DNA from 2 places in the Arthrobacter sp. G.S.26 genome. Region 1 is predicted to be linked to the other one. Evidence: predicted binding sites of a transcription regulator. Region 1 holds the regulator's gene; the other holds the start of a gene.
The links. Region 1 encodes LexA, which represses DNA repair genes until DNA is damaged. Its sites were predicted from a motif close to TCGAACANNTGTTCGA; they were not measured.
Positions count from the first base shown of each region.

Region 2: ACRB8A_RS00895 (LexA family protein) is a predicted target of LexA. The motif match lies at 11,612-11,627, and genes of this name have one in related genera.

Region 1 covers NZ_CP193752.1:1,515,037-1,530,229, forward strand. The annotation lists gene pgsA (CDP-diacylglycerol--glycerol-3-phosphate 3-phosphatidyltransferase) at 1-305, shown strand, start outside; gene ACRB8A_RS06900 (CinA family protein) at 302-787, shown strand; gene ACRB8A_RS06905 (helix-turn-helix domain-containing protein) at 988-1,440, shown strand; gene ACRB8A_RS06910 (MarR family winged helix-turn-helix transcriptional regulator) at 1,549-2,082, opposite strand; gene ACRB8A_RS06915 (DUF3046 domain-containing protein) at 2,124-2,348, shown strand; gene recA (recombinase RecA) at 2,598-3,653, shown strand; gene ACRB8A_RS06925 (regulatory protein RecX) at 3,768-4,265, shown strand; gene miaB (tRNA (N6-isopentenyl adenosine(37)-C2)-methylthiotransferase MiaB) at 4,269-5,846, shown strand; gene miaA (tRNA (adenosine(37)-N6)-dimethylallyltransferase MiaA) at 5,850-6,752, shown strand; gene dapF (diaminopimelate epimerase) at 6,790-7,734, shown strand; gene ACRB8A_RS06945 (class I SAM-dependent methyltransferase) at 7,706-8,329, opposite strand; gene hflX (GTPase HflX) at 8,765-10,333, shown strand; gene ACRB8A_RS06955 (ATP-dependent DNA helicase) at 10,326-12,380, shown strand; gene lexA (transcriptional repressor LexA) at 12,490-13,224, opposite strand; gene ACRB8A_RS06965 (LysM peptidoglycan-binding domain-containing protein) at 13,548-13,973, shown strand; gene ACRB8A_RS06970 (histidinol-phosphate transaminase) at 14,116-15,193, shown strand, end outside.
Region 2 covers NZ_CP193752.1:191,902-207,094, reverse strand. The annotation lists gene ACRB8A_RS00975 (glycerophosphodiester phosphodiesterase) at 1-277, opposite strand, end outside; gene ACRB8A_RS00970 (hypothetical protein) at 305-553, opposite strand; gene ACRB8A_RS00965 (Cof-type HAD-IIB family hydrolase) at 677-1,495, opposite strand; gene ACRB8A_RS00960 (phosphotransferase family protein) at 1,536-2,288, opposite strand; gene ACRB8A_RS00955 (hypothetical protein) at 2,384-2,998, opposite strand; gene ACRB8A_RS00950 (ABC transporter substrate-binding protein) at 3,070-4,326, opposite strand; gene ACRB8A_RS00945 (GntR family transcriptional regulator) at 4,505-5,170, shown strand; gene ACRB8A_RS00940 (dihydrofolate reductase family protein) at 5,229-5,819, shown strand; gene ACRB8A_RS00935 (winged helix-turn-helix transcriptional regulator) at 6,437-6,736, opposite strand; gene ACRB8A_RS00930 (hypothetical protein) at 6,669-6,824, shown strand; gene ACRB8A_RS00925 (nuclear transport factor 2 family protein) at 6,917-7,312, shown strand; gene ACRB8A_RS00920 (GlxA family transcriptional regulator) at 7,476-8,429, opposite strand; gene ACRB8A_RS00915 (isochorismatase family protein) at 8,626-9,264, shown strand; gene ACRB8A_RS00910 (hypothetical protein) at 9,628-10,011, shown strand; gene ACRB8A_RS00905 (GNAT family N-acetyltransferase) at 10,278-10,796, shown strand; gene ACRB8A_RS00900 (hypothetical protein) at 10,846-11,178, opposite strand; gene ACRB8A_RS00895 (LexA family protein) at 11,641-12,072, shown strand; gene ACRB8A_RS00890 (Y-family DNA polymerase) at 12,103-13,401, shown strand; gene ACRB8A_RS00885 (ABC transporter substrate-binding protein) at 13,569-14,744, shown strand; gene ACRB8A_RS00880 (VOC family protein) at 14,994-15,193, shown strand, end outside.

The DNA.
Region 1 (15,193 bases):
CCGTGGTGATCCTGGTCCGTGAATGGGGGATCACGGCGCTGCGCTTTGTGGTGATCCGCTACGGCGTGATCCCAGCCTCCCGCGGCGGGAAGCTGAAAACGGTGGTCCAGACGCTGGCCATCTTCCTGTACCTGCTGCCGCTCGCCGCCATTGCCGGCTGGCTGACCTGGGTGGCGCTGGCCGTGATGCTGGCGGCCGTGGCCATCACGGTCTGGACCGGCGTCGAATACGTCGTTGAAGCACTGCGCCTCCGGACCAAAGGCAAACTGCAGGCCAAAACCGGCAACGGTCCGGCAGCACCATGAGCAGCCTGCACCTGCTGGCCGGGCAGGCGGTTGCGGCGGCGCTCGACGCCGGAACCACCGTGGCAACGGCCGAATCCCTGACCGCGGGGATGGTTTCCGCCATCCTGGCCGACACCCCCGGCGCATCAGGCATGCTGCAAGGCGGGGTGGTGGCGTACCGGAACTCGGTGAAGGAAGAGGTCCTGCACGTCTCCGGCAGCCTCCTGGCCAGCGCCGGATCCGTGGACGCGGACGTCGCCGCCGCCATGGCGGCAGGCGCCCGGACCGTCCTCGGCGCCGGCATCGGCGTGTCCACCACCGGCGTGGCAGGCCCGGAACCGCACGACGGCAAACCCGTGGGAACCGTTTACATCGGTGTCGCCACCGCGGCCGGCGCTGAAGCGTTTGGTTATTCGTTCGCCGGGAGCCGGGCGGAAATCCGCGGCCAGGCGTGCGCTGCCGCCCTCGAACGGTTGCTGGCTGTGCTGGCCGCCCAGGCGTAACACCATTCCCGGCAACCCTTTGAGTGCCGCCTGTGGGATGCGCCACATAGTTACCGGACGTAAAGTAGCCGGGAACAAATGCCACCGGCGATTAGTTATTACATTGTGTCGCTTCCGAAGAGCGGAGGCGCCTAGGATGAAATCACCACGTTGGCCCGCATCTCCGCGGACCTGACATAAGAGGGAGCAAGGCGATACAGATGGTAAAGCAGCCCGTATCCGTAAACGGCGTTGTCCGCTGGAAGGATGTGGGCCTCGCCGATCAGGCTAAGAGCGAACAGAAGGAGCGCAAGATGGTTGTACTTCGTCACGAAATCGGTGATGTCCTGCGCGATGTCCGCCAGCGCCAGGGGCGCACGCTCCGTGAAGTTTCGCACAGCGCCCGCGTTTCCCTGGGTTACCTCAGCGAAGTGGAGCGCGGCCAGAAGGAAGCTTCCTCCGAGCTCCTCTCCTCGATCTGCTCGGCCCTGGACGTTCCGCTGTCCAGCATGCTCCGCGAGGTCAGCGACCGGGTGGCAGTCGCCGAAGGCGTCGCCGTGCCGGACACCGTGCCGCAGGAATTCTCCCAGCGCTACGGCCGCGACCTGGAGCGCGACCTCAGCTCGGAGCTGAACGACGAACTCTCCACCGGACTCCTGTCCGGCGCCCGCTAAGGGCATTCCAGCCGCTTTTCAGCAAACGCAGCGAAGCCCCCGACCGTCCGGTCGGGGGCTTCGCTGCGTTTTCTGGCCGGTGGCCCAAGCGGGCCCGATCCAGCAGGGCTAGGCGTCCTTGCTGCCCGGTTCCGCAGGTTCGTCCTTCGGGAAACCGTCGCGCTCATACGTTGCGTTCAACTTGGCCATGTAGCGGGCCAGTTCTTCCAGGTCGGCCACCGGCCATTCGCCCAGGCGTTCCTGGAATACCTGCCGGCGGGCGTCCTGGACCTGGTGCATCTTCTCCTCGCCCTTTGGCGTCAGCTGGATGGACTGGGCGCGCCCGTCCAATGGATCCGCTTCCTTGGACACCAGGCCGATGCTCTCCAGGAACGCAATCTGCCGGCTGACGGACGGCTTGCCCACGCCGATGTTCATGGCCAGCTCCGTCAGCCGGATGGGACCTTCGCGCCGGATGATGGTCAGCAGGCCGTAGGCGGCAGGCTCCATATCCGGGTGGACCTGGCGGGACAACTGGTTTGAAATGGCCCGGGCACGCCGCCAGAACACGCTGATCTGGTGCTCAACGTTCCTTAGGGCGGCGTCAACCACATCAATGTCTGCGGGGCGGTCAACTGATTGGCCGCCGGGAGAGTTGCTCATGGCAACAATTCTAGGGTCCGCGGCCGTGAGAGGATTTACCGATGCGGATCAGCGACTACTGGCGACTCATGGACGACGAGTTCGGCGCGGGCTATTCCCGCGTGCTGGGCAACACCCTGGTCCTGGCCGGGGTGGGTGGCCGCACGGCCCAGCAGGCGCTGGCCGCCGGGGTGGAACCAAGGAAGGTCTGGCTGGCCATGTGCGACGTGCAGGACGTCCCTGCAGACCGGCGCCTGGGCCGCGACATCAAACCCGCCGCCGACTGATCCCGGCTGCGTTTCCGGCCGGCCCAAGCGCCCTCCGCGCCTGCCGGGGCGAGCGAAAAATCCGGAATACCTGCTGACACGCCGGGCGCGGGTTCGAATACCTGTTCGGATAAAGTTATGCTTTTACCAGCGGGTTATCCACATAGCCGATGCCATCCGGCGGAAATGTCAGTGGGTCCCCCTAGCGTCAGAGATGACCAATAAACGGCCCTGAAGGCCACCATCGAGAAAGCATTAGAGGTGTCAACCATGGCGGCAGCCCCGGATCGTGCAAAAGCGCTGGAAGCAGCTTTGGCCCAGATTGACAAGCAGTTCGGCAAGGGCTCGGTCATGCGCCTGGGCGATGAGGTCCGTGCCCCCATCGAGGTCATCCCCACCGGCTCCATCGCACTGGATGTCGCGCTTGGAATTGGCGGCCTGCCCCGCGGTCGGGTTGTGGAGATCTATGGCCCGGAATCCTCGGGTAAAACCACCGTTGCGCTGCACGCGGTGGCCAACGCACAGCGCCAGGGTGGCATCGCAGCGTTTATCGACGCCGAGCACGCCCTTGACCCCGAATACGCCGCCAAGCTCGGCGTGGACACGGACGCCCTCCTGGTCTCCCAGCCGGACACCGGTGAGCAGGCCCTCGAAATCATGGACATGCTGATCGGCTCAGGCTCCCTGGACGTGATCGTCATCGACTCCGTAGCCGCCCTGGTGCCCCGCGCCGAAATCGAAGGCGACATGGGCGACAGCCACGTGGGCCTGCAGGCCCGTCTGATGAGCCAGGCGCTGCGTAAGATCACCGGCCGCCTGAGCCAGACCAAAACCACCGCCATCTTCATTAACCAGCTGCGTGAGAAGATCGGCGTGTTCTTCGGCTCGCCCGAGACCACCACCGGTGGTAAGGCGCTGAAGTTCTACGCTTCCATCCGCATTGACGTACGCCGGATCCAGACCTTGAAGGAAGGTGCCGACTCCGTCGGCAACCGGACCAAGGCCAAAATTGTGAAAAACAAGATGGCCCCGCCCTTCAAGATCGCCGAATTCGACATCATCTACGGCCAGGGCATCTCCCGCGAGGGTGGCATCATCGACATGGGTGTGGAGCACGGCCTCATCAAGAAGTCCGGTTCCTGGTTCACCTACGACGGCGACCAGCTGGGCCAGGGCATGGAGAACTCCCGCCGGTTCCTGCGCGACAACCCGGAGCTTGCAGCAGAGCTCGAACGGCTCATCAAGGAGAAGCTCGGTGTGGGTGTGAAGCCGGCTGAGGCCGAGTCCGCCGATTCGCCGAAGCTGAAGGCCGTCGACGGGTTTTAGCAGTTGACCGGATTCGGAGAACCGCGCAGCAGACGGGCCCGCCGCTCCACCCCTGAGGTGGAAGAAGGCGGACCCGCCGGCTTCCCGGTGGATGCGGAGGCGGACCCGGAGGCGGTGGCCAAGGCCATCGTCTACCGGCAGCTGTCGGCGGCACCCAAAAGCAGGCTCCAGCTGGCCCGCAAGCTGGCCGAACGGGACGTTCCGGAAGATGTCGCAGAAAACGTCCTGGACAAGTTCGAGGACGTTCGGCTCATTAACGATGCCGAGTTCGCGGACATGTGGGTCCGCAGCCGCGCGCAGTCACGGAAACTCGCCAAGGGCGCGCTCCGGCGGGAACTGGCAGAGAAAGGCATCGAGCCGGACACCGCGGAAGCCGCCCTGGAACAGCTGTCCGACGCCGACGAGGAACTGGCAGCCCGGAGCCTGGTGGAGCGCAAGCTCCGGCCCGGCCTGAACCTTGGCGACCGCGCCGGGCGGGACAAAACAACCCGCCGGCTGGCGTCCATGCTCGCCCGCAAGGGGTATCAGCCCGCCCAGGCCTTCCGGATTGTGGCTGACGTCATCGATGCGCACGCGGCAGACACCGGCCAGCCGGTAAGCGGCTACCCTTAACAGGTGAGTTTGACCATTCCTTCCCCCCTTCCCGGCAACGGTTCCGTTGCAGCGCCCGCAACCGAAGCGGAGCCGGCATTGCCGCTGCACTCCGGCCCTGCCGGCGCCCGCACCTACCAGGTGCGGACCTTCGGCTGCCAGATGAACGTGCACGACTCCGAGCGGATGGCCGGGATGCTGGAGGACGCCGGCTACGTACCGGCCGAAGGCGCCCAGGCAGACGTTGTGGTCTTTAACACCTGCGCGGTCCGGGAAAACGCCGACAACAAGCTCTACGGCAACCTGGGCATGCTGGCCCCCATCAAGGCCGCCAACCCGGGCATGCAGATCGCCGTCGGCGGCTGCCTGGCCCAGAAGGACCGGGACACCATCCTGAAGAAGGCGCCGTGGGTGGACGCTGTCTTCGGTACCCACAATGTGGGTGCGCTGCCGGCATTGCTGGACCGGGCCCGGCACAACAACGAAGCGCAGCTGGAAATCCTTGAATCACTGGACGTCTTCCCGTCCACGCTGCCCACCAAACGCGACTCGGTCTACTCGGGCTGGGTATCCATCTCCGTGGGCTGCAACAACACCTGCACGTTCTGCATCGTGCCCGCCCTCCGGGGCAAGGAAAAGGACCGCCGCCCGGCCGACATCCTCGCCGAAATCCAGGCCCTGGTGGCTGACGGCGCCATCGAGGTCACTTTGCTTGGCCAGAACGTCAACTCCTATGGCGTGGAATTCGGCGACCGGCAGGCCTTCTCCAAGCTGCTGCGCGCCTGCGGCGACATTGAGGGGCTCGAACGCGTCCGGTTCACCAGCCCCCACCCGGCCGCTTTCACTGACGACGTCATCGATGCCATGGCCGAAACCCCCAACGTGATGCCGCAACTCCACATGCCGCTGCAGTCCGGTTCGGACGCCGTCCTGCGGGCCATGAAGCGCTCCTACCGGTCCGCCAGGTTCCTCGGCATCCTGGACAAGGTCCGGACCCGGATCCCGCATGCCGCCATCTCCACGGACATCATTGTGGGCTTCCCCGGCGAGACCGAGGAGGACTTCCAGGCCACCCTTGACGTGGTGCAGCAGTCCCGGTTCGCCACCGCCTTCACCTTCCAGTACTCCAAGCGGCCGGGCACTCCCGCCGCCGACCTGCCTGAGCAGCTGCCCAAGGCCGTCGTGCAGGAACGCTTCGAACGGCTCACCGCACTTCAGGACAGGATCGCCGCAGAAGAGAACCGCAGCCAGCTGGGCCGCCGGGTGGAAGTGCTGGTCACCGCACAGTCAGGACGCAAGTCCGAAGAGACGCACCGGCTCTCCGGCCGTGCCCAGGACCAGAGGCTGGTGCACTTCTCGGTTCCGGCAGGGGCCCCGGCCCCGCGTCCGGGTGACCTGGTCACCGTCACCATCACCGAGGCAGCAGCCTTCCACCTCGTCGCCGATCCTGCTCCGGAGGACTACAGCCTCAGGCGCTCACGCGCCGGGGACGCCTGGGACCGGTCCCTGGCGGACTCCTGCGGCGCTCCCGCACCAGGGGCTGCAAAGGGTGGTTCCGGCGTGTCCCTTGGCATGCCTGCCCTGCCGCTGCGCACCCGCTGACCGGTGGCAGCCCCGGCCGTCATCGCCGTCGTCGGACCCACCGGCTCCGGTAAGTCAGACCTCGCTGTTGACCTCGCCCTCGCACTGGATGGCGAGGTCATCAACGCTGATGCCATGCAGTTTTACCGGGGCATGGACATCGGCACCGCAAAAATCACCATCGCCGAACGCCGGGGTGTGCCGCACCACCTGCTGGACATCATGGACGTCACCCAGGAAGCGAGCGTTGCGGACTTCCAGGAGCAGGCCCGGGCAACTGTGGCAGCCATCCATGCCCGCGGCAAACGGGCCATCCTGGCCGGCGGCTCGGGACTGTACGTCCGGGCGGCCCTCGACGTCCTGGAGTTCCCCGGCACCAGCCCCGAACTTCGCGGGCAGCTGGAAGCGGACCTTGCAGCCCAGGGAACGGCGTCGCTGCGCGAACGCCTTCGCGCCGTGGACCCGGTGTCGGCGGAGCGGCTCACGGATGACCGCCGCATCATCCGTGCACTGGAAGTCCAGCAGCTCACAGGCCGCCCGTTCAGCGCCTTTATGCCCCGCCGGGAGTACTTCCAGCCGGCCGTGCAGATCGGCCTGGCAGTGGACCGGGAGGTGCTCCGCGTCCGGCTCGCTGACCGGGTGCACGGCATGGTTGCCAACGGCCTGACCGCCGAGGTCCGGCGGCTCGATGCTGAGGGCCTGCGGCGCGGCAGGACAGCTGCCAGGGCCCTCGGGTACTCCCAGTTCCTCAACGTCCTGGAAGGAGTGGCAACAGAGGCCCAGGCGGCAGAGGAAACCATCGTGGCCACCCGCCAGTTCGCCCGCCGCCAGCTCACCTGGTTCCGTGCCGACCCGCGCGTGGACTGGCTGGACTGGAAGGACCCGGAGCTCGCGGCGAAGGCAGTTGCGCTCAGCCGGCATGCCTGATTCGGGTGCCGGCACCGTGGCCGGTAACCTAGGACCCATGGACGCAGCCACCGCACACACCGCCACCCCGGCCCTGCCCGACCTTGCCGGCCTCCGGTTCGCCAAAGGACACGGCACCGGCAACGACTTCGTCCTGGTGGCCGATCCTGAGGGAACCTCCGTTATCGGCGCAGACCACGTTGCTGCGCTGTGCGACAGGCACCGCGGCATCGGTGCGGACGGCCTCATCCGCGCTGTCCCTTCCCGATTCCTGCCCGAAGGCCGCGACCTGCTGGCCTCCAGCCCCGACGCCGAATGGTTCATGGACTACCGGAACGGGGACGGCTCACTGTCCGAAATGTGCGGCAACGGCGTGCGTGTCTTTGTCCACTTCCTGCGCGCCGAAGGCCTGATCGACCTGCCCGACGGCGGCGCCCTCACCATCGGCACGCGCGGCGGCGTCAAGACCGTGGTCCGGACGGGCGACGGCTACGCGGTGGACATGGGCCCCTGGGAGTTCATCTTCCCCGGCGATGCCACCGCCAAGGCCATGGACTCGCTGGTCACCGCCGACGGCCTCGAAGTGCCGCGGCCTGCCCTGTCCATCAGCATGGGCAACCCGCACACCGTAGTTGCCCTGGCCGAACTTTCTGAACTCAGCGCCACCCGGCTGTACACAGCGCCCACCGTGGAGCCCGTGCCGCCCCACGGCACCAACGTCGAATTTGTGGTCCCCGCCGACCCGCTGGTGCACAACGGCGTCGGGTCGGTCACCATGCGGGTGCACGAGCGCGGCGTGGGGGAGACCCAGTCCTGCGGCACCGGGGCCTGCGCTGCGGCTGTGGCCATCCGTCACTGGGCTGGGGCCGAAGCCCCGGACACGTGGCAGGTCAACGTCCCCGGCGGTGCGGTGGGCGTGAAGTTCTTCGCCGGGCCCGGCGGCCACGAACACGTGGAGCTCAGCGGCCCCGCCGTTATTGTGGCGACAGGGACGCTTTCCTGACCTTCAGGATCCGGAACGTCTTGGCCGTGGATTCGCGGGTCACGCTGAACGTGGCGTCCAGCTCCGAGGCAAGCCACCGCTGAAGTGAATCCGAGCCGAGGTTCTTCTGGACCACCAACCAGGCGGTGCCGCCCGGGGCCAGCCGGGGCAGCCAGAGCCGAAGCAGGGAATGCAGCTCGTCCTTGCCGATCCGGATGGGCGGATTGGACCAGATGGTGTCGAAGCGCACCCCCGGATCCACCGCATCCGGAAGGGCTGCTGCCACATTGGCCAGCCCCAGGGCCGCCGCGTTTTCGTTGGTCAGCGTGATGCACCGTTCATTGACGTCCACGGCGTGGACTGTGGCTTCGGGTGCCAGCAGCGCCATGGTCAGGGCGATCGGGCCCCACCCGCAGCCAATGTCCAGCAGGTTTCCCTGCGGGGAGGGCGCCGGGACTTCGGCCAGGAGGACAGCGGTTCCCTTATCGATGCCGTCAGGGCTGAAGATGCCTGCGGAGGTGTGGAGGTGCCGGGTTTCGCCGGCGAGATCCACGGTGAGCGGCTTGCGGGTAAAAGGGCCGGCGGGTGATGCGCTGAAATAATGTGCTGACTCCATAACGAGCCAGAATAGTTCCCCTTGGAGCGTAATGGGAAACCGCGTACTTTGGCGCTCTGCTAGTGTTGGGAGCATGTTCCTGATCTTCGAGTAGCACGCGCCGGGCCCCGCCCGCCCCGTGCCCCGTCCCACAGCGACGCAGGTTAGCCAACCTTCCGCTCGTGCACCGGACCAGCCGCGATCGGCGCTGTTCCGGCCGCCGGACAATCCTCGAAGCATCAGCCTGGCTGGCGCTCCTGCCTTTTCCGGCCCTATTTCTTCCCTGCACCGGGAGCAAAAGCATGATGTCCCGTGCAGGCACGCCAACCGCAGCCCAGGGGGCTGCGCGAAAAACAGGAGGCATGGATGACTGCAGGCCGTCACCCCAGCTCAGAGACTTCACCACAGCACAGCGATCGGCACTATTCTGGAAATGCCGAATCTTCAAAGGAGACCATGACCGACCAGCCCAACCCCGGATCCGATCCCGCCGCCTCGGACCTCAGCCCCGCCGACATCCAGGCTGTGATCGACCGGATCCTCTCCAAGGACGTGCCGGCCGGCAGCAACGGGAAGTCGGACGACGGCGGGAAGGCAGTCTTTGGCAAAGCCCAGGCGATCTCCCACCAGGAGCAGGAGCATTCCAGCTACGACGGCGACCAGCAGGACCTGGAGGAACGCCGGGCGCTGCGCCGCACCGCAGGGCTGTCCACGGAACTCGAGGACGTCACCGAAGTCGAGTACCGCCAGCTTCGGCTTGAGCGGGTGGTCCTTGCCGGGCTGTGGTCCGAAGGGACCCTCGCCGATGCCGAGAACTCGCTGCGCGAGCTGGCTGCCCTTGCCGAAACGGCCGGCTCCGAGGTCCTCGACGGCCTGGTCCAGCGCCGCGCCAAACCGGACCCCGGAACGTTCCTGGGCTCGGGCAAGGCCCTGGAGCTCAAGGACATTGTGATGTCCACGGGCGCGGACACTGTGGTGGTGGACGCGGAGCTGGCACCATCCCAGCGCCGTAGCCTGGAGGACATCGTCAAGGTCAAGGTGATCGACCGTACCGGCCTGATCCTGGACATCTTCGCCCAGCACGCCAAGAGCCGCGAAGGCAAGGCCCAGGTTGAACTGGCCCAGCTCGAATACCTGCTCCCGCGCCTGCGCGGCTGGGGCGATTCGATGTCCCGCCAGGCAGGCGGCCAGGTGGGTGGAGCCGCCGCAGGTATGGGTTCACGTGGTCCCGGTGAGACAAAGATCGAGCTGGACCGCCGGCGCATCCGGACCCGGATGGCAAAGCTGCGGCGCGAAATAGCCGCGATGAAGCCCGCCCGGGAAACCAAACGGGCCAACCGCCGTCGTAACGAAGTACCATCCGTTGCCATTGCCGGCTATACCAACGCCGGGAAATCCTCGCTGCTCAACCGCCTGACGGATGCCGGAGTCCTGGTGGAGAACGCCTTGTTCGCCACGCTGGACCCCACCATCCGCAAGGCGGAGACCGCGGACGGCCTGGGCTACACCCTTGCCGACACCGTGGGCTTTGTCCGGTCACTGCCCACCCAGCTGGTGGAGGCCTTCCGGTCCACCCTGGAGGAGGTAGCGGACTCGGACCTGATCCTGCATGTGGTGGACGTCTCGCACCCCGATCCCGAGGGGCAGATCGCTGCCGTCCGCAAGGTCTTCACCGAGGTGGACGCGCGCAAGGTCCCCGAGATCATCGTGCTGAACAAGGCCGACGCCGCGGATCCCTTTGTGGTGGAGCGGCTCAAGCAGCGCGAACCCCGCCACGTGGTGGTTTCAGCGCGCACCGGTGAAGGCATCGACGCGCTGCTGCAGGCCATCAGCGACGGTATCCCGCGGCCCGGCGTCAAGCTGGAGCTGCTGATCCCGTACGACCGCGGGGACCTGATCAGCAAACTGCACGAATCGGATGCCGAGATCATCAGCGTTGACCACGTTGAGAACGGTACCCGGGCCGTGGTGATGGTCCGGGAAGGCCTTGCGGCCGAGCTCGAACCATTCGCCAGCAATGACTGATACCGGGCGGAGCGCCACGGGCACACCCGGCGAGGAGTTCGCCATTGAACTCCTCGACCGGGCGGTGTCCGGCATGGGCGGGCAGAGCCGCAGCGGCCAGCACGAGATGACCCGCCAAGTGGCCCGCGCCCTCGAAACCGGCAACCATCTGCTGGTCCAGGCCGGTACCGGTACGGGCAAATCGCTGGCCTACCTGATCCCGCTGATCGCCCATGCCATCGAAAGCAACAAACCGGCGCTGGTGTCCACAGCGACGCTGGCACTGCAGACCCAGATTGTGGGCCGCGACCTGCCCCGCCTGCTCAAAGCGATCACCCCCGCCCTTGAGCGGCCCGTCAAAGTGGCCCTGGTCAAAGGCCGGTCCAACTATGCCTGCCTGCACAAGCTCGAAGGCGGCTTCCCGTCCGAGGAACCCGCCGAGGGCCAGCTGTTCTCCCTGGCCGAAGACACCAGCGTGCCGCACTTTGCCGCGTCGATGGGTGGTCCCTCATCCCAGCTGGGCCGCGAAGTGGTCCGGCTGCGTGAATGGGCGGAGAAGACCACCACGGGAGACCGCGACGAGCTGCTTCCCGGCGTGACCGACAAAGCGTGGCGGCAGGTGTCCGTGACCTCCATGGAGTGCCTGGGGGCACAGAAGTGCCCCATGGCCGCCGAGTGCTTCAGCGAGCTGGCCCGCCAGGATGCCGCCGAGGCGGACCTGGTGGTGACCAACCACGCCATGCTGGCCGTCAGTGCGTTCGAGGGCCTTGCCGTGCTGCCCGAGTATGACGTGGTGGTGGTGGACGAGGCCCACGAACTCCAGGACCGGGTGACGGGCGCGGTATCCGGCCAGCTGTCCGTTGCCATGATCCACGCCGCCGCCTCCGGAGCCCGGAAGCACACGGCCATCACCGTGGATGCGCTCAACGCCGCCGCCGGGAACCTGGAGTTGGCGCTGGACGGTGTCCCCAACGGCCTGCTGCCCAACGGGCTCAATGACGAACAACTCGACTGTGTGGACCAGCTCCGTGAAGCGTGCCGGGCGGCGCTGTCCGATTCCAAGGCCGACGGAAGCGCTGCGGCCGACGGCGGGCGGCAGCTGGCGCGGTCCCGGCTGATGCTCATCCTGGAACTGTGTGAGCGGCTCCTGACAGCCCGCGACAACCGCGAAGTGGTGTGGTTCTCCCGCGCCAGCACCTTCGATCCCGGCCAGGGCTATTCGCCGCCAGACGAGACCGCCCCGGTCCTGGTGAACATTGCCCCGTTGTCAGTGGCGGGCCGCCTGCGTGAAGGCCTGTTTGCCGGCCACACCGTGGTCCTTACCTCCGCCACCCTTGCCATTGGCTCGGCGTTTGAACCCGCAGCCGGTGGGCTGGGCCTGGTGGGGGAAGGTGCCCCCACCTGGACGGGCATCGACGTCGGCTCGCCCTTCGACTACCCGCGGCAAGGCATCCTGTACGTGGCAGGGCACCTGCCCAAGCCCGGGCGCGGGGTCTCCCCGGAATCGCTGGCTGAACTCGAAACCCTCATTACGGCCTCCGGCGGGGGAGCCTTGTGCCTGTTTTCGTCCCGCCGCGCGGCAGAGGAAGCGGCGGAGGCGCTGCGGCCCAAACTGGAACAGACAGTCCTGTGCCAGGGCGATTCCACCATGACCGCGTTGGTGAAACAGTTTGCTGACGAGCCCGACACCTGCCTCTTCGGCACCATGTCGCTGTGGCAGGGCGTGGACGTGCCGGGCGGTTCATGCCGGCTGGTGGTGATTGACCGGATCCCGTTCCCGCGCCCGGACGATCCGCTGATGACCGCCCGCTCCCGCGCCGTGGCGCAGGCCGGCGGGAACGGCTTTATGTCCGTCTCGGCCACCCACGCGGCCATCCGGCTCGCCCAGGGCGCCGGCCGGCTGATCAGGTCCACCGGGGACAAAGGCGTGGTGGCAGTCCTGGACTCCCGCCTGGCCACCGAACGTTATGCGGGCTTCCTGCGCGGGGCGCTGCCCCCGTTCTGGGCCACAACGGATCCCAAGACTGCTGTGGCCGCCCTGGAGCGGCTGGCCCGGGAAAACGCCTAGCTGCAGACCCTGGCCGGACGCGGAGACAAGTACGGCCGGTGGGCAGGCAGCGACGCTGCCAGCCCACCGGCCGTACCGGCAGTTCGGGGGAACAGGAGTTTGGCGACAGTCAGAGGGACCGCAGCACCGAGACCACTTTGCCCATGATGGTGGCGTGGTCACCAAGAATGGGCTCGTACTGGGTGTTTTGCGGGAGCAGCCAGGTGTGGCCGTCACGCTGGCGGAACGTCTTGACCGTTGCCTCGTCATCGAGGAGGGCGGCGACGATGTCGCCGTTCACGGCGTCCGCCTGGCGGCGCACCACCACCCAGTCACCATCGCAAATGGCGGCGTCCACCATGGAATCGCCGGCCACCTTGAGCATAAAAAGTTCGCCCTGGCCCACCAGCTGGCGGGGGAGGGGCATCACGTCCTCCACCACCTGGTCCGCCAGGATGGGGCCGCCGGCGGCAATACGGCCCACCAGTGGCACCATGGCCGTATCCAGCGCGGTGGGCAGGACCGTGACGGTTGCGCCGCCCGCAGAGGCGCCGTTGGCCGGGCGTGACTCCGCTTTGGCTGCGCCGCCGTCCAGCGTGAGGGGCATCAGGACTTCCATGGCGCGGGGCCGCTTGGGATCGCGGCGAAGGTAGCCGAGCTTTTCCAGCTGCGAGAGCTGGTGCGTCACGCTGGAGAGGCTGGCGAGCCCTACGGTGTCGCCGATTTCACGCATGGACGGCGGGTAGCCGTTGTCATTGACGGACCGCTGGATGGTCTCGAGGATTTTCTTCTGCCGGGGGGTCAGGCCCTTGGCGGTCCTCTTCGGTTGCGGGGTTGCCCTGCTTCCGGCGGCTGCTGCTGCCATATTCGCCAATGCCTTTCGGTTGCCACCGGGCTGTCCGTGCCCCCGGGCCGGTTGGTCCCGTCCTCATTGTCAGACCCTGGTGATCAACTTCAGAGGTGGTTGTTCGTTGGTTCAAAGCTAGGCCAGCCACAAGGCTTTTTCAAACATTTGTTCTAGCGAGTCTCGACATTGTTCGTTGATAGATGCTAAAACTGAAGAAGCAAAGTTCGAATATGTGTTCTATTCCTTGCTTGCCCCGTTCGAAGAAGATACCGGATACGCCGGGGCGTGGCTGCTGGGAAGGACAACCGGGCAGCACAGTACGGTCCAGGAGGGCTCAGTTCATGTCAGCTACATCACTCACCCAGGTTTCACTTCCCGTGGTGGCACACCCCGCAGCTTCCATCCACCAGGTTCCGCGTGCAGGGGTTTCCCGCTCCAAGGCTTCAAAGGCCCTGCCGCCGCTCCGCCTCACCCGGCGCGGCCGGATTGTCCTGGTGGGCATCCCGCTGATGCTGCTGGCAGCGGTCCTGCTCTCCCTGGCCGGCTTCTTCACCTCGCCGGCCAAAGCGTCCGACTCCGTTGCGGATCTCGCCCCCACACCCTCGGTGTCGGTGACAGTCCAGCCGGGCGACTCACTGTGGGCCATTGCCGGCTATGTGGCTCCGGACCGGGACGCGCGGGACGTCATTGCGGACATCGTGCAGCTCAACAACCTCACCGGCGGAGCAGTCCTCCCCGGCCAGCAGCTCTTCGTCCCTACGTACTAGCCTGTTCGAACGCGTGTGCGGGCTGTTCGTCCCCACGTTCGGACCAGCACCAACGCCTGGAAACAAGGACACCCCACCCGCAGGATGGCAGTCCCGGACCGTCACATTTTCCGGGGCCGGGCAGGGCCACTAAACTGTTCAGGTGAATGACCAGCTAGAGCGTTTGAACCGGCTTCCCCTCCGCAGCAACCTCCGTGGGCTGACCCCCTACGGGGCCCCCCAGCTGGATGTTCCCATCCTGCTCAACGTCAACGAGAACACCCATGGCGTCCCGGCGGACGTCCGTGCCGCCATCAGCGCAGCAGTCACCGAGGCCGCTGCCGGGCTCAACCGCTACCCGGACCGCGAATTCACCGATCTGCGGAAGGCCCTGGCGGAATACCTGGGGCACGGCCTGGACGAGGCCAACCTCTGGGCCGCCAATGGCTCCAACGAGGTCCTCCAGCAGATCCTGCAGGCGTTTGGCGGCCCCGGCCGGACCGCCCTGGGGTTTCCTCCCACGTATTCCATGTACCCGCTCCTGGCCAGTGGCACGGATACCGAATACATCGCAGGGGTACGCGCCGAAGGGTACGGCCTCAGTGCCGAATCGGCTGCCCGCCAGGTGCGCGAGCTGCAGCCCAACATCGTTTTCCTCTGCTCACCGAACAACCCCACGGGAACCGGGCTGGGCCTGGACGTGGTTGAGGCTGTCTACGAAGCCGGCGCCGACAGCCAGACCATCGTCATCGTCGACGAGGCGTATCACGAGTTTGCCCACGAGGGCACACCCAGCGCCCTCACCCTCCTGCCCGGCCGGGAACGCCTGATCGTCACCCGCACCATGAGCAAGGCCTTCGCCCTGGCCGGCGCCCGGCTCGGCTACATGGCGGCGGCCCCGGAAGTCACCGACGCCCTCCGCCTGGTCAGGCTGCCGTACCACCTGTCAGCCATCACGCAAGCCTCTGCCCTTGCCGCACTTGAGCACCGCGAGGCCCTGATGGCGGACGTGCAGGACATCATGGTCCAGCGCGACCGCATCGTGGCCGGGCTGGAGCTGCTGGGCCTCAAGCCCGCGGCGTCCGACTCGAACTACGTGTTTTTCGGCGGCCTCACGGACCCGCACCAGGTCTGGCAGGAACTCCTGGACGCCGGCGTGCTGATCAGGGACGTCGGGATCCCCGGACACCTGCGCGTCACTGCAGGCACGGAGAAGGAGACAACGGCGTTCCTGTCCGCCC
Region 2 (15,193 bases), 1.3 Mb from region 1:
CACTGATCCGCGCGGCGGCCACCTGGGCCGCGGTGAGCTCCGAAACTTTGCCCCGGCCGTCCGTCACCCGGTCAAGGGTGTCGTCGTGGAAAAGGTGCAGCACGCCGTCGGCCGTGGTGTGCACGTCCGTCTCCAGGTACCGGTACCCCAGCCCGGAAGCAGCCCGGAAGGCCGCCATCGAATTCTCCAGCCCCTCCCGGGAAAACCCGCGGTGGGCCATGGCGATGGGGAGTATCCGGCCGCCGTCGCCGATGTTCTCGAAGTAGGGCAGGGTCACACAGCGAGCGTACCCGAGCCGCGGCGGCTAGCTCTCGGCGGGCAGGATCTCCACGCCGTCGCTGCAGTGCAGCAGGGTCCGGCCACGGCCGCCGTCCAGGTTGATCCATACGGCGGTGTGGTCTGCGGTGATGGCATCGACCAGGCCGCCGGTCTCAAAGCCCGGGCTCAGCAGGACCCGGACACGGTCGCCCTGGCTCAGGTTCCGCCAGTGCGGGGCCGGCGTTGCCCGGCGCAGTGGTGCTTCGGCGCTGCCATGCTTGACGTTCTTTGCCATCGTTACCCCTCAGTGCTCGTAAGGAGAGGTTGGGGCTCTCCGGAAGCCACGCTACGGAGGGAAGGTAAACGCGGAATGATCGTTAGCTGAATGCCACCTTGGAACCTGTCCGGCGGCGGCGCGTCAGGACAGCGGCGCGCCCAGCCCTGCGAGCCTGGCCTCAAGGACCTGGGCCACGCCGTCGTCGTCAAAATGCGGTGCCTGCTGGCCGGCGGCACTGATGGCGTCCGGATGCCCGCTGGCCATCGCGTAACCGTGGCCGGCCCAGCGGAGCATCTCGATGTCGTTGGGCATGTCGCCGAACGCCACCACGTCCGCGGCGTCGATTCCCAGCGCGGCAGCGTAGCCCGCCAGGGTAACGGCCTTGTTCAGGCCCGGCCGGGCAAGTTCCAGCATGGCCACGGTGGGTGCGGAGTGCGTTACGGAGGCCAGATGCCCGACGGCGGGACGCACCTCCGCGAGGAATTCGTCCGCGGTGCCCTCCCGGACAATGGCCAGGAACTTCACCACGGCGTCGTCGTCCGTCAGGGTGTCCGCCAGCGGCGCGGGTGTGAATTCAGCCAGGAGTTCGCTGGATTCGTTTTCCACAAACCCGGACTCCAGGTGGAAGCCGGCCAGCGTTTCCACCGCGAACCGGGCGGACGGCCGCAGGTCCTTGATGATGCGGCGGGCTTCGAGGACCGTGGCGATGTCAAGGGTTTTGGCCGACACCAGCCGGTCTGCTTCGAGATCCCACACCACAGCGCCGTTGGAGCAGATGACCGTGCCCGAGTGACCCAGCTGCTCCTGGAGGGGATAAAGCCAGCGCGGCGGCCGGCCGGTTACAAAGACCAGTTCGACGCCGGCGTCACGGCAGGCGTGGAAGGCGCGGATGGTGCGGTCGCTGATCTTTCCGTCGTGCCCCAGGATTGTTCCGTCAATATCACTTGCCACCAGCCGCATGCTGCCAGTCTACGTGGGAATCAGGGGTGCCGGTCCTGCGTCAGAATCGCGACAGCGCCTGGTCCAGCATCCGGTGCCCCTGCGTTTCAAACGCCCCGTCGCCCACTTGGTGCGCCCACACGGCAGTGCCGATGGCTTCGCGGAGCAGGTAAACCGGCCAGGCGTCCCCATCCCGCGGGTCTGCGCCGTAGCCACGGAGGAAGGCCGCTTCCAGGGCCGGGTCCCGCTGCCACTGCTGGACGGCCAGCCGGCACAGGTCGGTGGCTGCCGGCCGGAGGTCGAACCTGCCGAAGTCGATGACGCTGATGGCGCCGTTGTTGCTGATCCAGTTCCGCGGCTGCCAGTCCCCGTGGGTGGGCACCATCTCGGCGGCGGCGGCCCGGTAGTCAGCGAGGCACTGCCTGGCCCGGCTTTCCACCCGGGGATCGATCCGGTGGTCAGTGTCCAGCCAGGCGAGGGCTTTGGCGGTAGCGCGGGTTTCCCAGCCGCTGTCCGCTGTGCGGGCCTGGCTGTGGAATGCCTTCAGGAGCCTGCCGGCCTGCAGATATGTCTCCGGGTTCTGTTCATCCGGGGTGCCTTCCACCAGGACCCCGGGCAGGTAGCCGGCCACCAGGAGGGCCTCGTTGATGCTTGCGTGCAGCATGGTTGCGGCCCGGCCGGACTCCACCAGCGGTCCAGTGAAGGAGGTGTGGGCCATGATCTCGCGGCCGAGGTGGTGGTTGTCCGGTCCGCCGGCTTTCACAATCAGATCCTTGCCCCTGGAGCGGATGCGAAGAACCGTGGTGTCAGTCAAACCCCAGGACAGATCCTCAATGAGTTCCGGCTCACCGCACCAGGCGGCCACCAGCTCCGATTGCCTCGCCGTGAGCGTCCCCCCATCCCAACGCATCACGCCGTTTCCCGCAGGAATTTTCCGGTCCTGGAGAACTGGCGGAATGCCTGGACGCCAAGGGGGATGGTGGCCACGAAGAGCAGTAGAGACAGCGTGTTGGAGACGCGCCAGGGGTCCCCGTCCACAGCCAGGGCAGCGAAGTAGAGCGACAGTCCTGGCGTCGTCACCAGGCGCCGGGCAGTACGTTCACGCATCTGGGCGGCCGCGCCACGAAGAACACCCAGCGCGGCAGGATCCACCGCTTCAATTCCCAGGATCTGGCGCCGGACGTGACGCGCCGCTGCCGGCCCCAGTTCCGAGGTGACAAGGGCGCGCAGCGGCTGGACCTTGGGCATAATCCGCAGCCACCCGTACAACACTCCTACGGCGAGGACCCCAATCGCGGCCAGGTACAGGCCCAGCGTTAAGCCTGACAGGTGAATACCGACGGCTGACACGGCGCCGCTGGCTGCCAAGGCCATTCCCGCACAGAGTGCGGCCAGCACCGTGGCGGGGAAGACCGCCTGGAAGTAAAACCGGACGGTTGCCTCGACGCCCACGTCCTTGATGCCGTCAGCGACGGCGGAAGCACTGGCCCAGCGCGCCTCCGGTCCAGCAGCGGAACGCCTCATGCATGCCCCCTAAGTGATGTGTCAGCCCAGCTTAGAGCCGACAGGGCCGGCGGTCACCCGCTCCTCCGGACTCAGGCGCTGATGGCGGCCTTCATTTCGTCCACCGCTTTCTGCCCCGCTTCTTCCGGCGACAGCCGGTTGAACAGGACCTCCACCGTGTAGCGGCGGATGATCTCCTGGATGATACCGGCGCCTTTCGGCGGCGGGGCGGGAGCAGCTCCCAGCTCTCCCTTGATCTGGTCGATGAACTTAACCACCTTGAGGTCGGCGGACGGCAACTTCGCTTCCGTGGCGGCCCGGATCCCGGAATTCGGGTTCACGCCACGCTCCGCAAGCAGGATTTCCCCGGCCTTGATGTCATTGGCCAGGAAGTTGATGAACCGGGCCGTTTCTTCGGGGTGTTTAGTCCTTGCGGACGCCGACCAGAACTGCGAGGTCTTGTACCAAAGCTGCGTATCGGCTGCTTCGCCGGTCCGCGAGGGGAACCGCAGGATCTCCAGGTCGCCACCGGCTGCCTTTTCCAGTGCCGGGAGCTGGTTGGACCATCTGAAAGCGAATCCGTTGGTGCCCACGGCGATGCCGCTCTGATCCAGCGTGGCGGCCTCGGCTTCAACCACTTCAGAGGCGGTGGGCACTGCTTCCTTCTCGCGGAGCTCCTTCAGGAAGGCCCACCACGCCGCGATGTCCGGCGCTTCGAACCCAAGCGTGCGGTCCTGGGTGTAGAGGGACTTGCCGTTCTGGCGCAACCAGACGCCGAGGGAGGCTTCGTCCCCGCCGTACGCAGCGGATCCGTAGGTGCCCTGCGGTGACTTGGCTGTGACTTCCGCGGCGATGCGCCCGAAGTCCGCCCACGTCCAGGTTGCGTCATCCGGCAGTTCAACACCGGCGGCCTCGAAAACCCGCGGATTGGCCAGGATGGTGGGCGCATTAATGCCGGCTGGCAGGCCAGTGAGGCCATCTTCACTGGTTCCCGACTGGAGTGCTGCTGGATCAAATTTTGACGTGTCAATCTTGTACTTGGACAGGTCCAGCAAGGCGCCGCGACTGGAGTACTCGGTGATGTACTTCTCGTCCATCTGGATGATGTCCGGGGCATCGTTGGCTGCAACCTGGGTGGCCAGCCGGTCCCAGTACGGCCCCGAATCACCAAACTCCGGCCTGATCTTGATGTCCGGGTTTTCCGCTTCGAACGCGGCGATGACGTCCTGGGTCAGCTGGGCCCGTTTGTCGCCGCCCCACCAGGCAAACCGAAGCTCCACAACACCATCAGCCTCCTGCCCGGAGGTTCCGCCGCCGCAGGCGGTTAGCGCAAGGACCGCTGCCGTCAGCGCGGCGGCTAGCCCCGACCTGGCAAAGCGGCGTCCCGGGCGGGACCCCGTTCCGGCTCGGCCGAATGAGGATGAAGACTGCACTGGGGCTCCGATCGTCGGTGATCACATGACTCTTGATACATCATATACTAAGTACGATGCAGCATGCGGTCCCGGAATGTGGGAAAGTTTGAGCGTGACCAGCCAACCAACTCCCCATGGCCTCCTGCCGTCAGCGTCCCGGACAGGCCTCGTTGTCGAGGCGCTCCGCCGTTCGATCCTCACCGGTGAACTACCCGCTGGCCGGGCCTTGGTTGAGGCCGAGCTGGCCCGCTATTTCGGGATTTCGAAAACGCCGGTGCGGGAGGCGCTGAAGACGCTTGTGGGCGCGGGCCTGGTGACCATGAGCGATTACAAGGGCGCCACCGTCCGGGCGGTGGATGCAGAGATGGCCCGCAGTGTCTTTGACGTCCGCTCCCTGCTTGAGCCGGTGGCCGTTGCACGAACCATCGAGCGCGGCCTTGACCTGGAGCTCGCGCAGGACGCGCTGAACCGCGCGGCCAGGGCACTGGATGAAGCCGACCGGAGCCTCGCCAACCGCGATTTCCACCAGTTGCTCTATTCAAACTGCGGCAACCAGGTCCTGGTGGACATGCTGGACGGGCTCCGCGAACAGACGGCGCTGATCTCCGTCAACGCGTGGACCCAGCAGCCGTCGTGGGACGTCGAGGCCGCGGAGCATGCCGACATACTGGCCGCGGCCCGCCGGGGTGACACCGACGCCGCGACGGAACTGGTGCTGAACCACATCCGCAGTTTCGAAGCCCGCGCCGTCGGACAGCTTGCCGGCGGCAAACCCTGATTGTTCCCACGCAGGGAACAGGGGGCCCGGTGATCCACCGCAGTGGCATGATGGGCGCATGAGCCTCGTCACCTGCGACCTGACCATCTCCCTCGACGGCTTCGTCGCTGGCCCGGACCAAAGCATGGCCGAGCCACTGGGCCGGGGCGGCGAGCGGCTGCACCGCTGGATGTTCGAAGAACCCGAAGAGCACACAGCCGAGCGCGACGGCATCCTGGCAGCGGACGCCTACATCCTGGGCCGGAACATGTTTGCCGGGCCGGGGACGTGGGATCCGGACTGGCAGGGCTGGTGGGGTGCGGAACCGCCCTACCACGCACCCGTATTTGTCCTCACCCACCATGCGCGCCCGCCGCTGGAAATGGCGGGCGGCACCACGTTCCATTTTGTCACCGATGGAATTGAAACGGCCCTGGCGCAGGCCCGCCAAGCCGCCGGCAGCGGGGATGTGGCCATTGCAGGCGGGGCACAGACTGCACGGCAGTACCTGTCGGCCGGGTTGATCGATGAACTCCGGCTGCATATAGCGCCCATCGCCCTGGGGGCAGGCGAGCGGCTCCTGGACGGCGTGACCGGCCTGAACCTGGAACCCACCGAGGTGAGCGGGACGGCGTTGGTCACGCACATCCGCTACCGCGTCACCACCTGACGGGCTGACACGCCGCAACTCATGCCTGACGCACCCGGGGTGCGCGGAAAAAACCCGAGGGGTTGATCTTTTACCGTGTCCGGATGGTCTAGGGGTGGCTGCGACATGGGCAGCAGTGCCCATTGACCCGTCCTTCACCGGAAATTATTCTCACGACATGATGAATATGAAGAGGAAGCTCGCGTCCGCTGCTGTTGCTACATCAATGCTCGTTGGGGGAGGAATCGCGCTTGGCTTGCCGGCTCAGGCTTCTGAGCGGGTCGTGTACTGGAATGGTACGAAAGCCTTGTGTGAGTCTCGTTTGGATGCTGCCCGTCCCGGCTTTGGTTCTTACGTGCGTTTGGTTGAGGGCTGCGTGAGGAACGGTAACGGTTACGCGTACACGGTGGTCTGGCGGTAGTTCTGCGCTGCCGTTCCCTGCTTTGGATGGCAAACTGCTGGGAGAAGAAAACCCCGGAGCCTGGGTACTTCGCTTATCCAGGGTCTGGGGTCTTTCCATGCCGCTGGCTACTTGGCGCTGTCGATGATGATCTATTCAAGCCTCCGAGGCGGCGCATCCCATATGACCCACTGCTGCAGGTAGTCCCGGGGGACGCGGTGTTGCCTGTGTCCAACTGTCAGGAAAGCGACACCGGGTGGGCGCGGTCATCATAAGCTTCCCGCGCCGCAAGAACATCAGGGATATTCTTCTCGGCCCAGCGGCCCAAGGCCGTGAGTGGCTCCTGCAACGAACAGCCCAGCGGCGTTAGTTCGTATTCCACCCGGGGAGGCATCTGGTTGTACGCGGTCCGGCTAAGAATCCCATCCCGCTCCAGGTCCCGCAAGGTATCGGCGAGGACCTTCCCACTGATGCCACCAACCGCCTCCCGCACCGCCCCGAACCGCAAGGGCCCGGCACTCAAGGCAATCACGATCATCGCGGTCCACTTGTTGGCAATCCTCGCCAGGGACGTCCGCGAGGGACACGAAGCCACCATGACGTTCCATACCGGGACACTCACCTGAAACACCACCAAAAGTCTCTATTAGTTACGTTGAGGTAACAGGTTACCAGATGTAACCATTGGAATCTCGATCCCCACTCCAAGGAGACCATCATGACCCGCCCCACACCCATTGACGTTGCCACCGCCTACTTCGACGCCCTCAGCCGCGGGGAAGTCCCTGCTGCCATGGCACTGCTGAAGCCCGAAGTAATCTGGTACCAGCCCGGCGACAACCGGTTCTCCGGCACCCACCAGGGCCTTGACGCGATCGGCGCCCTCCTGGGCGGCATGATGGAGGCAAGCCAAGGCACTTTTGTGATCGCCGTCAACGGAACCATGATGGCCAACGGCTCCATGGTTGCTGTCCCTGTTCAGTTCTCCGGCACCCGGACCGGGGCCAGCATGGACATGCCAGGCATGGACCTGCTCACCGTCGACGACGGGTCCATCACCGAGGTACGCCTCTTCTCCTCCGACCCTTACATCGAGGACACCTTCTGGGGATAGTGAAAGCAAACCCAACCCCGCACCAAGACCGCCGGCGACCACACGTCGGGGGTTTTTGCGTGTGCGGACCGGTTGAGATCGCTGGAGGTTACGCTCAGTGCGGGAAACTCATTGCCCCGGCTTGGCAACAAGCCCTCAGGCGGCTCCTTCAAACTCTGCGGAGTCATTCAGAGGGCAGGAGGGCCTCGAAACGTCTCCGGTAGTCCGTGGGGGTTGTTGCGAATGCGGTCGCGAAGTTTTGCCGCATGGTGACCGTGCTGGTGAACCCGCTGGCGGAGGCTACCTGATCAATGGGGAGGGTGGTTTCTTCCAGCAGCCTTCGGGATTCGTCGAGGCGCCGGCTGCGCACCCAGGATGCCGGCGTGGTGCCGGTGCTTGCCTGGAAATCCCGGATGAATGTCCGGCGGCTCATATGTGCCCGGGAGGCCAGCTGTTCGATGCTGAGCGGTTCCGAAAGATTGTTCAGGGCCCATTCGATGACGCGGGAGATGGGGTCGTCGGTTTGTGGCGGACGGAGGGGGCGTTCGATGTATTGCGCCTGCCCGCCTTCCCTATGGGGCGCCACAACCAGGGCGCGTGAGACGGCGTTGGTGGCGGCGGCCCCAAGGTTCTTGCGTACCAGATGCAGGCAGGCATCGATTCCTGAAGCGGTGCCTGCCGAAGTTATGACGTCTCCGTGATCGATGTAAAGGACCGAAGCATCGATGTGGACCGCTGGGCGGCGTCCGGCCAGGTCATTCACGGACTTCCAGTGGGTCACCGCCGACCGGTGATCGAGGAGGCCGGTATCGGCCACGGCCAGTGCCCCCAGGCACAGTCCCATAATCGTGGCCCCGCTCCGGTGCGCCTCGACGAGGAGCGCCTGCAGGTCACCGCCCGCCGTCCTATTGTCGTCGAACCACGATGGGACAACAACAACGTCAGCTCCAATCGCGGCCTCCGGACCGGAGATTCCACCAAGTTGATATCCCTCCGCTGTACGTAAGGACTTCACGCCATCTGAAAACAATTCAGTGGACCATTTATGCCCCTGCCTTTTGACTTCCTCAAAAACCATCTGGGGCACCGCGAGGTGGAACATGGGCACACCGTCGAAGGCGTAAATGGCGATCTTCATGCGTCTCCATGGATGGATGGGTTGAGCGGCTCAGCTGCGTCGCGAAGGGCCGGATCGGTCCGCCGGACACCATAAATACATTGGCTCAAATCCATCGTAAAGCAGCATTCATGCCACTGGTGACTTATTTGACGCGCCGGAAGAATGAGATTCGGCAGTCCTGCCCAACGCCATTCCTCGAGGAGAGCACATCACCATGACCACGCCCCGCCGCGCACTCATCATCGTTGATATCCAGCAGCAGTACTTCAGTGGCCCGCTGGAGATCCAGTTCCCCGCCCACGCAGTGTCACTCCCAAAAATCGCGCGCGCAATTGACGCGGCTGCGACGGCCGGAATACCGGTGGTGGCGGTTCAGCACAGCGCAGGAGCAGGTGCGCCGGTTTTCGATCCAGGCACCCCGGCTTTCGCCCTGCATCCGGAAGTGGAGCAGCGCAAAGCCGACTCCTGGAAGCTGCTGACCAAGCAGTACAGTTCGGTTTATGCGGGCACGGACCTGGCTGAGTGGCTTCGCGACCGGGAGGTAGACACCGTCACCCTGGTGGGCTACATGACCAACAATTGCATCCTTGCATCCGCTGTGGAGGCAGAATTCCTTGGAATCCACACGGAGGTCCTGTCCGATGCAACCGGCGCCGTCAACATTGCCAATGACGCAGGGTTCGCCGATGCCCGAACCGTCCACGAGACCCTCATGGCCCTCCTGAATTCGAACTGGGCCAGGGTCGCCACCACCCAAACCTGGACAGAAGCACTGGCCTCGGGGCATGCCCTGTCCGGCAGTGATCTTGGCAGTTCCGCCGTCGCAGGCGCCGGTCGGGCGGCCCTGGCCTAAGCAGTCGGCCGCGCCAGCGGATGCCCATCAGTTGGTTGGCGCGCAGCGCAGACCAAGGCTCTCCCGAAGTTCCCAGGATGCCCTGTTACGGTAGGGCAGTCCCGCCCGGTCCCCCCACCTGGCGGGACATTTTTGTACGGATGGGCCTTCAGGAGCAGGCGGTGCAGGCCGGCGCCCGGCTTGATACTCGTCAATCACGAGAATGCTTCCTGTCTGCCGCTGTCCATCCGTAGCTCTGAACGGCTACGTCGCTCAGGCAATCATTCAGGGCATCCAGGGTGGAGCCGCTCCCGTTGGACTGCGGCAACCGACGCCTCGCTGCATGCTCGGTAACCTGGGGAGAGGACGAATACGGGGGACATTGTGCATGAACATGTTGTGGATCGACGGCAAATCGTCCGAGATTTCTGGGGACGCGTAACGATTCCCGCCGCGCTTTTCGCCGCGCTGGTCATCCTTGTCTTCACTTCCGTTCCACTTGGCTCGCGTCCGCCTGCGCTGCTGGTCGCCGGAGCTGCGCTCTTGATCGGCGGCGCCACCGGATTCCTCACGGGCATTCACGGGCCGCGCTGGCCGATCTACGCTTCGATCCTGACCGGATCGGCTGCACTTCTCCTCCTGCACCATCCCTGGCAGGGGCTCGCCTTCGTGCCCATCCCGGCATCGGCCATCGGGTACGCGGTGGGCAAGGAAATCGCGTTCTTCCGCTTAAACCTTCGGCAACCGGTTTCGCCGGCCTCAAAATGACCTCCCTCATCAACCGCTTCACCGCGGTCATGTAGCACCCGTTGGACCGCGGTCCAACGGGTGCTTTTGCGTTCGACAGGGGATCCCCTCGCGTGCGACACCAAAAGATCGATGATTCCGTGAAAAAGCCGCCATTCATGCCGAGTGTCACACGCGTGAGCTGATCCCGGAACAGGGAACCCGTCTCGGCCAAGGAAAACTATCAGGTGGAATGGCATTTCCGACGCTTTATGGTCAGCCCATGGGGCTCAGCTACGATCGGGGTCATGCCTACGCTTGCCGTACCCCACGTCAGTTACCACCACTCCTGGCTTGAAGCCGCCGCCGAATTTGGCGGCACCCGCATGGATGGTTCCGGCACCGACGGCTGGCTCCTGGCAGACCTCAAGGATCCCGCGGCATTCCGCCGGTTTGTTGACACGCTCACCAACGACGCCCTGCCGGAAAGCCCACGGCAGCAGGGACACGTGCCCTGCACCTACCTGTGGATCGTGGACGGCGAAACGTTCCTTGGCTCGCTGGCGATCCGGCACAGGCTGAACGACTACCTGCTTAACGAGGGCGGGCACATCGGCTACAGCGTTCGGCCCTCCGCTCGGCGCCGCGGCCATGCAGCCGGCGCACTCGCCGCCGCCCTGCCGGTCGCCCGCGACCTGGGAATCATGCGGGCGCTGCTCACGTGCGATGAGGACAACGCCGGGTCGCGGGCCACGATCGAAAGGAATGGCGGCGTCTACGAGGACAGCCGCAACGGCAAACGCCGCCACTGGATCGGCACCGCGTAGCCAGGGTGCGCTGCTGCCGGTGGTCGACGCCGGCCGCCCCTGAGTTTATTCAGCCCGGGCTGCGGGACGGGACCAGCCGGACAGCGTAACGGCCATCAGCACCGCCGAACGGCGCCATGCTGACATCCGCCCCGGGCGCCAGCACGTCAACGGCCGCCGTAAAAGTGACCCCGTTGCAGGGAACGCCCACCGGGTCGACGATCCCTGCTCCGTTGCTGCTCATGGAAAACCTGGCCCCGGTCGGCCCGTCGCAGATGAAATGCAGCTCGTAGCTGCCCGGCCGCGTGGACATGCTGATGCTGGTGGCATGGTTTGCGGCGGTGCTGGCCATGGTTTGGCCCGGGATTGAGGGCTTGAACTGCTGCGCCGACCACTCAGACATGTCTTCCAACTCCGCGGCCCGCGGGTCCGTGTTGGGCCGGATGGCCACACCGGCGGCGGCCGGCTTGGCCAGGGACGAGGCGGAGCGAATGGTGACCGGGCCACGGGGTGGCGGAGGAACCGCTCCAGGCCTGAGGAACACTGGTACGGCGTCGTCATCGGCGCGTTCCCGCCGTCGACAACGGAAGTTTCAACGGATGACGCCGGCACACGCACCTTTCACCGTATAGTCGCCCGGAGCAAGGTCAACGGTGATCTCCCCGGCCGGCGCCGGCTTCGATGGCACCCCCGGGCCCTGGGCCGCGGCGCCCAGCAGCCGCCCCACTTCGGTGGCGTTTTCCTCGAAGGAACGCTTGGGCGCCGCTGATGGCTTCTGCGCCAGCTGCCTACGCCGTTTCTCGCGGATGTCGGCGCCCGGGACTACACTGAACTAATCGAACATATTTTCGAATAAGGGTGTGTTGTGGGCGTTATTGTTGGTCCCCGTGTGCTAACCGCGGGCGCCTCGCTGATCTCGGTACTGGTCTCCCCCATGCCTGTCGCAGCGGGGTACCCGTCGCCGGCCCAGGACTACTTTGACGGCCGGATCGATCTGAATGCGCACCTCATTAAGGACATCACCAGCACCTTTGTGGTCCGGGTGACCGGGGATTCCATGGAGGGTGCCGGCATCAGCGACGGTGACGAGCTGATCGTCAACCGGGCCCTCGAACCCAAGGACGGCTCGGTGGTCATCGCCGTCCTGGACGGCGAGCTGACGGTCAAACGGCTCCGCATTACGCCGGCCGGTGTGGTGCTTCAGGCCGAGAACCCCCGGTATCCGGACATCAGGGTGTCGGCATTGTCGGACCTGACGGTATGGGGTGTGGCCACCCGATGCCTGCACCACGTCTAAACAGCCCCCGGGCCCCGGCCGACGGCCGGCATGTCTAAGCCGGCGCTGATGCGGCAACTCCCGCAGATCGCCCACGTGGACGTGAACTGCTTCTACGCGTCGGCGGAGCGCGCCTTTGATCCCAGCCTGGAAGGCAAGCCGCTGGTGGTGCTGTCCAACAACGACGGGTGCGCCGTGACTCGTTCCCCGGAGGCGAAGGCGCTGGGCATTCCGGTGGGTGAGCCGTGGTTCAAGCTGGCCCCGCGCGCCAAGGAGTGGGGCCTGGTGGCGCGCTCCAGCAACTACGAGCTGTACGGGGACATCAGCGCCCGGGTCATGGAACTCCTGGGCCGCCACTCGGCCTGGCTGGAGGTCTACAGCATCGACGAGGCCTTCCTCGGCGTCAAAGGCGAGCCGGAGGAGCTGCTGGCCTTGGGCCGGATTATGAAGACGGCGGTCCTGCGGCATGTGGGAGTGCCGGTCTGCGTGGGAATCGCACCCACCAAAACACTGGCCAAGCTGTGCAACAAGTGGGCCAAAAACAACCCGTCGTTCCACGGCGTCTGCCATTGGGACTCCGTCCCAGGATCCGTCCGGGAAAACCTCCTGGGCAAGCTTCCCGTCGACCAGATCTGGGGCGTGGCCGGCCGGCTCAGCAAGCGGCTGAACGCGATCGGAATCCACTCCATCCTGGACTTGTCCCGGGCGGACCCGGTGGCCATCCGGGACAAATTCTCGGTGGTCATGATGCGCACCGTCCTGGAGCTGCGCGGCACCCCCTGTATTCCCCTGGAAGAGGAGCGCATCGGCCGGGACCAACTCATCTTCTCCAGGTCCTTCGCTACTCCGGTGACCACCACCGCGGCAATGCGCCAGGTCCTGAGCATTTACGGCCAGCAGGCCAGCGCCCGGCTGGCCAAGCACGGGCTGCAGGCCAAAGTGCTCACCGCGTACGCGGCCACGTCTGCGTTCAGTGGGCAGGAACAGGCGTATCCCAGCGTCTGTGTGCCCCTCCCCATGCCCACCGCGGACCCCCTCCTGCTCACCCGGGCAGCCCATGCCCTGCTGCCCCGCCTCCGGGACGGGCTCAGGTACGCCAAAGTGGGCCTGATGCTCACGGACCTGCGCCCCACCGGCAACCAGTCGCCGCTGGAACTGTTCGAAAACCCGCACGAGGAACGCGGCATCGGCGTCCTCCTGGCGGATGTCAGCAAACGGTTCGGCCGGGGCGCCATCGGGCTGGGCCATGGCGGCATCAAAAGCGGACTCGACTGGACCATGAAGCGGGACATGCGCTCCCCCAGGTACACCACGCACTGGGCGGAACTGCCACTGGTCAAGGCAGCCTGACGGCCCCTGATCCGGCCGCAGGAAGACGTCCCGCGTCCTTGGATGACGCCTGGCTACGCCACGTTGAGCCTTCGCGTCGTCCCGTGAACGTGCGCGACCGGAACGATTGTGGCCCTGCCGGGCGCTCCGTACTCTCAACTCAGCATCCCCCACCGAAGGAATCCCCGATGTCTGAATCCCAGGACAAGAGTCCTCAGAGTTCCACCCGCATTGTGGCCGGCCAGTCCGCAGCCCCGAAACGCCCGCTCGGCCTGAAGATCGGCATCGCCGCCGCCGTCCTGGCCCTCCTGGGTGGCGGTGTCGCCGTCGCGTCAGCCGTCAACGCCAACAACGGCGGCACAACCCCCGCCGCGGACAGCGCCCCTGCCGGCAACCCGGCCGCCGACCTGAAGCTGGGCTACTTCGGCAACGTCACGCACGCCCCGGCGCTGGTGGGAGTCAGCAAGGGCTTCATCGCCGAAGAGCTGGGCAGCACCAAACTCAGCACCCAGGTCTTCAACGCGGGCCCGGCCGCCATCGAGGCCCTCAACGCCGGCGCCATCGACGCCACCTACATCGGTCCCAACCCGGCCATCAACTCGTTCGTCAAGAGCCAGGGCCAGTCCATCAACATCATCGCCGGCGCTGCAGCAGGCGGCGCCCAGCTGGTGGTCCGGCCGGAGATCACCTCCGCCGCCGACCTCAAGGGCAAAACCCTGGCCACCCCGCAACTGGGCGGTACCCAGGACGTCGCACTCCGTGCCTGGCTCGTCACGCAGGGCTACAAGACCAACGTGGACGGCAGCGGCGACGTCGCCATCAACCCCACCGAAAACGCCCAGACCCTCAAACTCTTCCAGGATGGAAAGCTGGATGGCGCCTGGGTTCCCGAGCCGTGGGCCTCCCGCCTCGTGCTGACCGCCGGCGCCAAGGTGCTGGTGGATGAAAAGGACCTGTGGGACGGCTCGCTGTCCGGCAAGCCCGGCGAATTCCCCACCACCATCCTGATCGTCAACCAGAAGTTCGCAGCCGACCACCCGGACACTGTAAAGGCGCTGCTAAAAGGCCACGTGAAGTCGGTTGAATGGCTGAACAAGGCTTCCGACGGCGAGAAGGCCACCGTCATCAACGCAGCCCTCAAGGAAGCTGCCGGCGCCGAACTGAAAGCCGACGTGATTGACCGGTCCCTCAAGAACATCGTGTTCACCGTGGACCCGCTGGCCGGAACCTACCAGAAGCTCCTGGCCGACGGCGTCACCGCCGGCACCACCAAGCAGGCGGACATCAACGGCATCTTCGACCTGCGTGCCCTCAACAGCGTGTCCGGCGAGCAGACCTCAGCTGCGAAACTCGGCAAGGAGTAACACCGGCTTCAGCCAGGACGCTCTCACTAGATGCGCCATTTTGGCCAACACCCGCTCACCGTCCCCAGGAAAGTGAGCGGGCGTTGGCGATTTAGGCGCATTAAGTGAGGGAACGGCCATCCGATGGGTATCGGTGAGGCAGATAGTTGATATCGAAAAACTCGCCTTCCCCAAATATATGAAGTGCTTCACAGTGGTTACAGGACCTGCACCAAACCGACCGCAGCCAGTAACCAGAAGGACTTCAACGTGGAAACTCCCCTCTCCCATCTTGCCCACCTCGAGATCACCGCCCCGGACGTCGAAGCGTCGGCACGGTTCTACGAGGAAAAGTTCGGCATGCGCATCATCGACCGCGTGGATGGCAACGTTTACCTGCGCTGCTGGGGCGACTACTACCGCTACAGCCTGGTCGTCACCGAAGGCCCCGAAGCGTCCCTGGGCCGGAT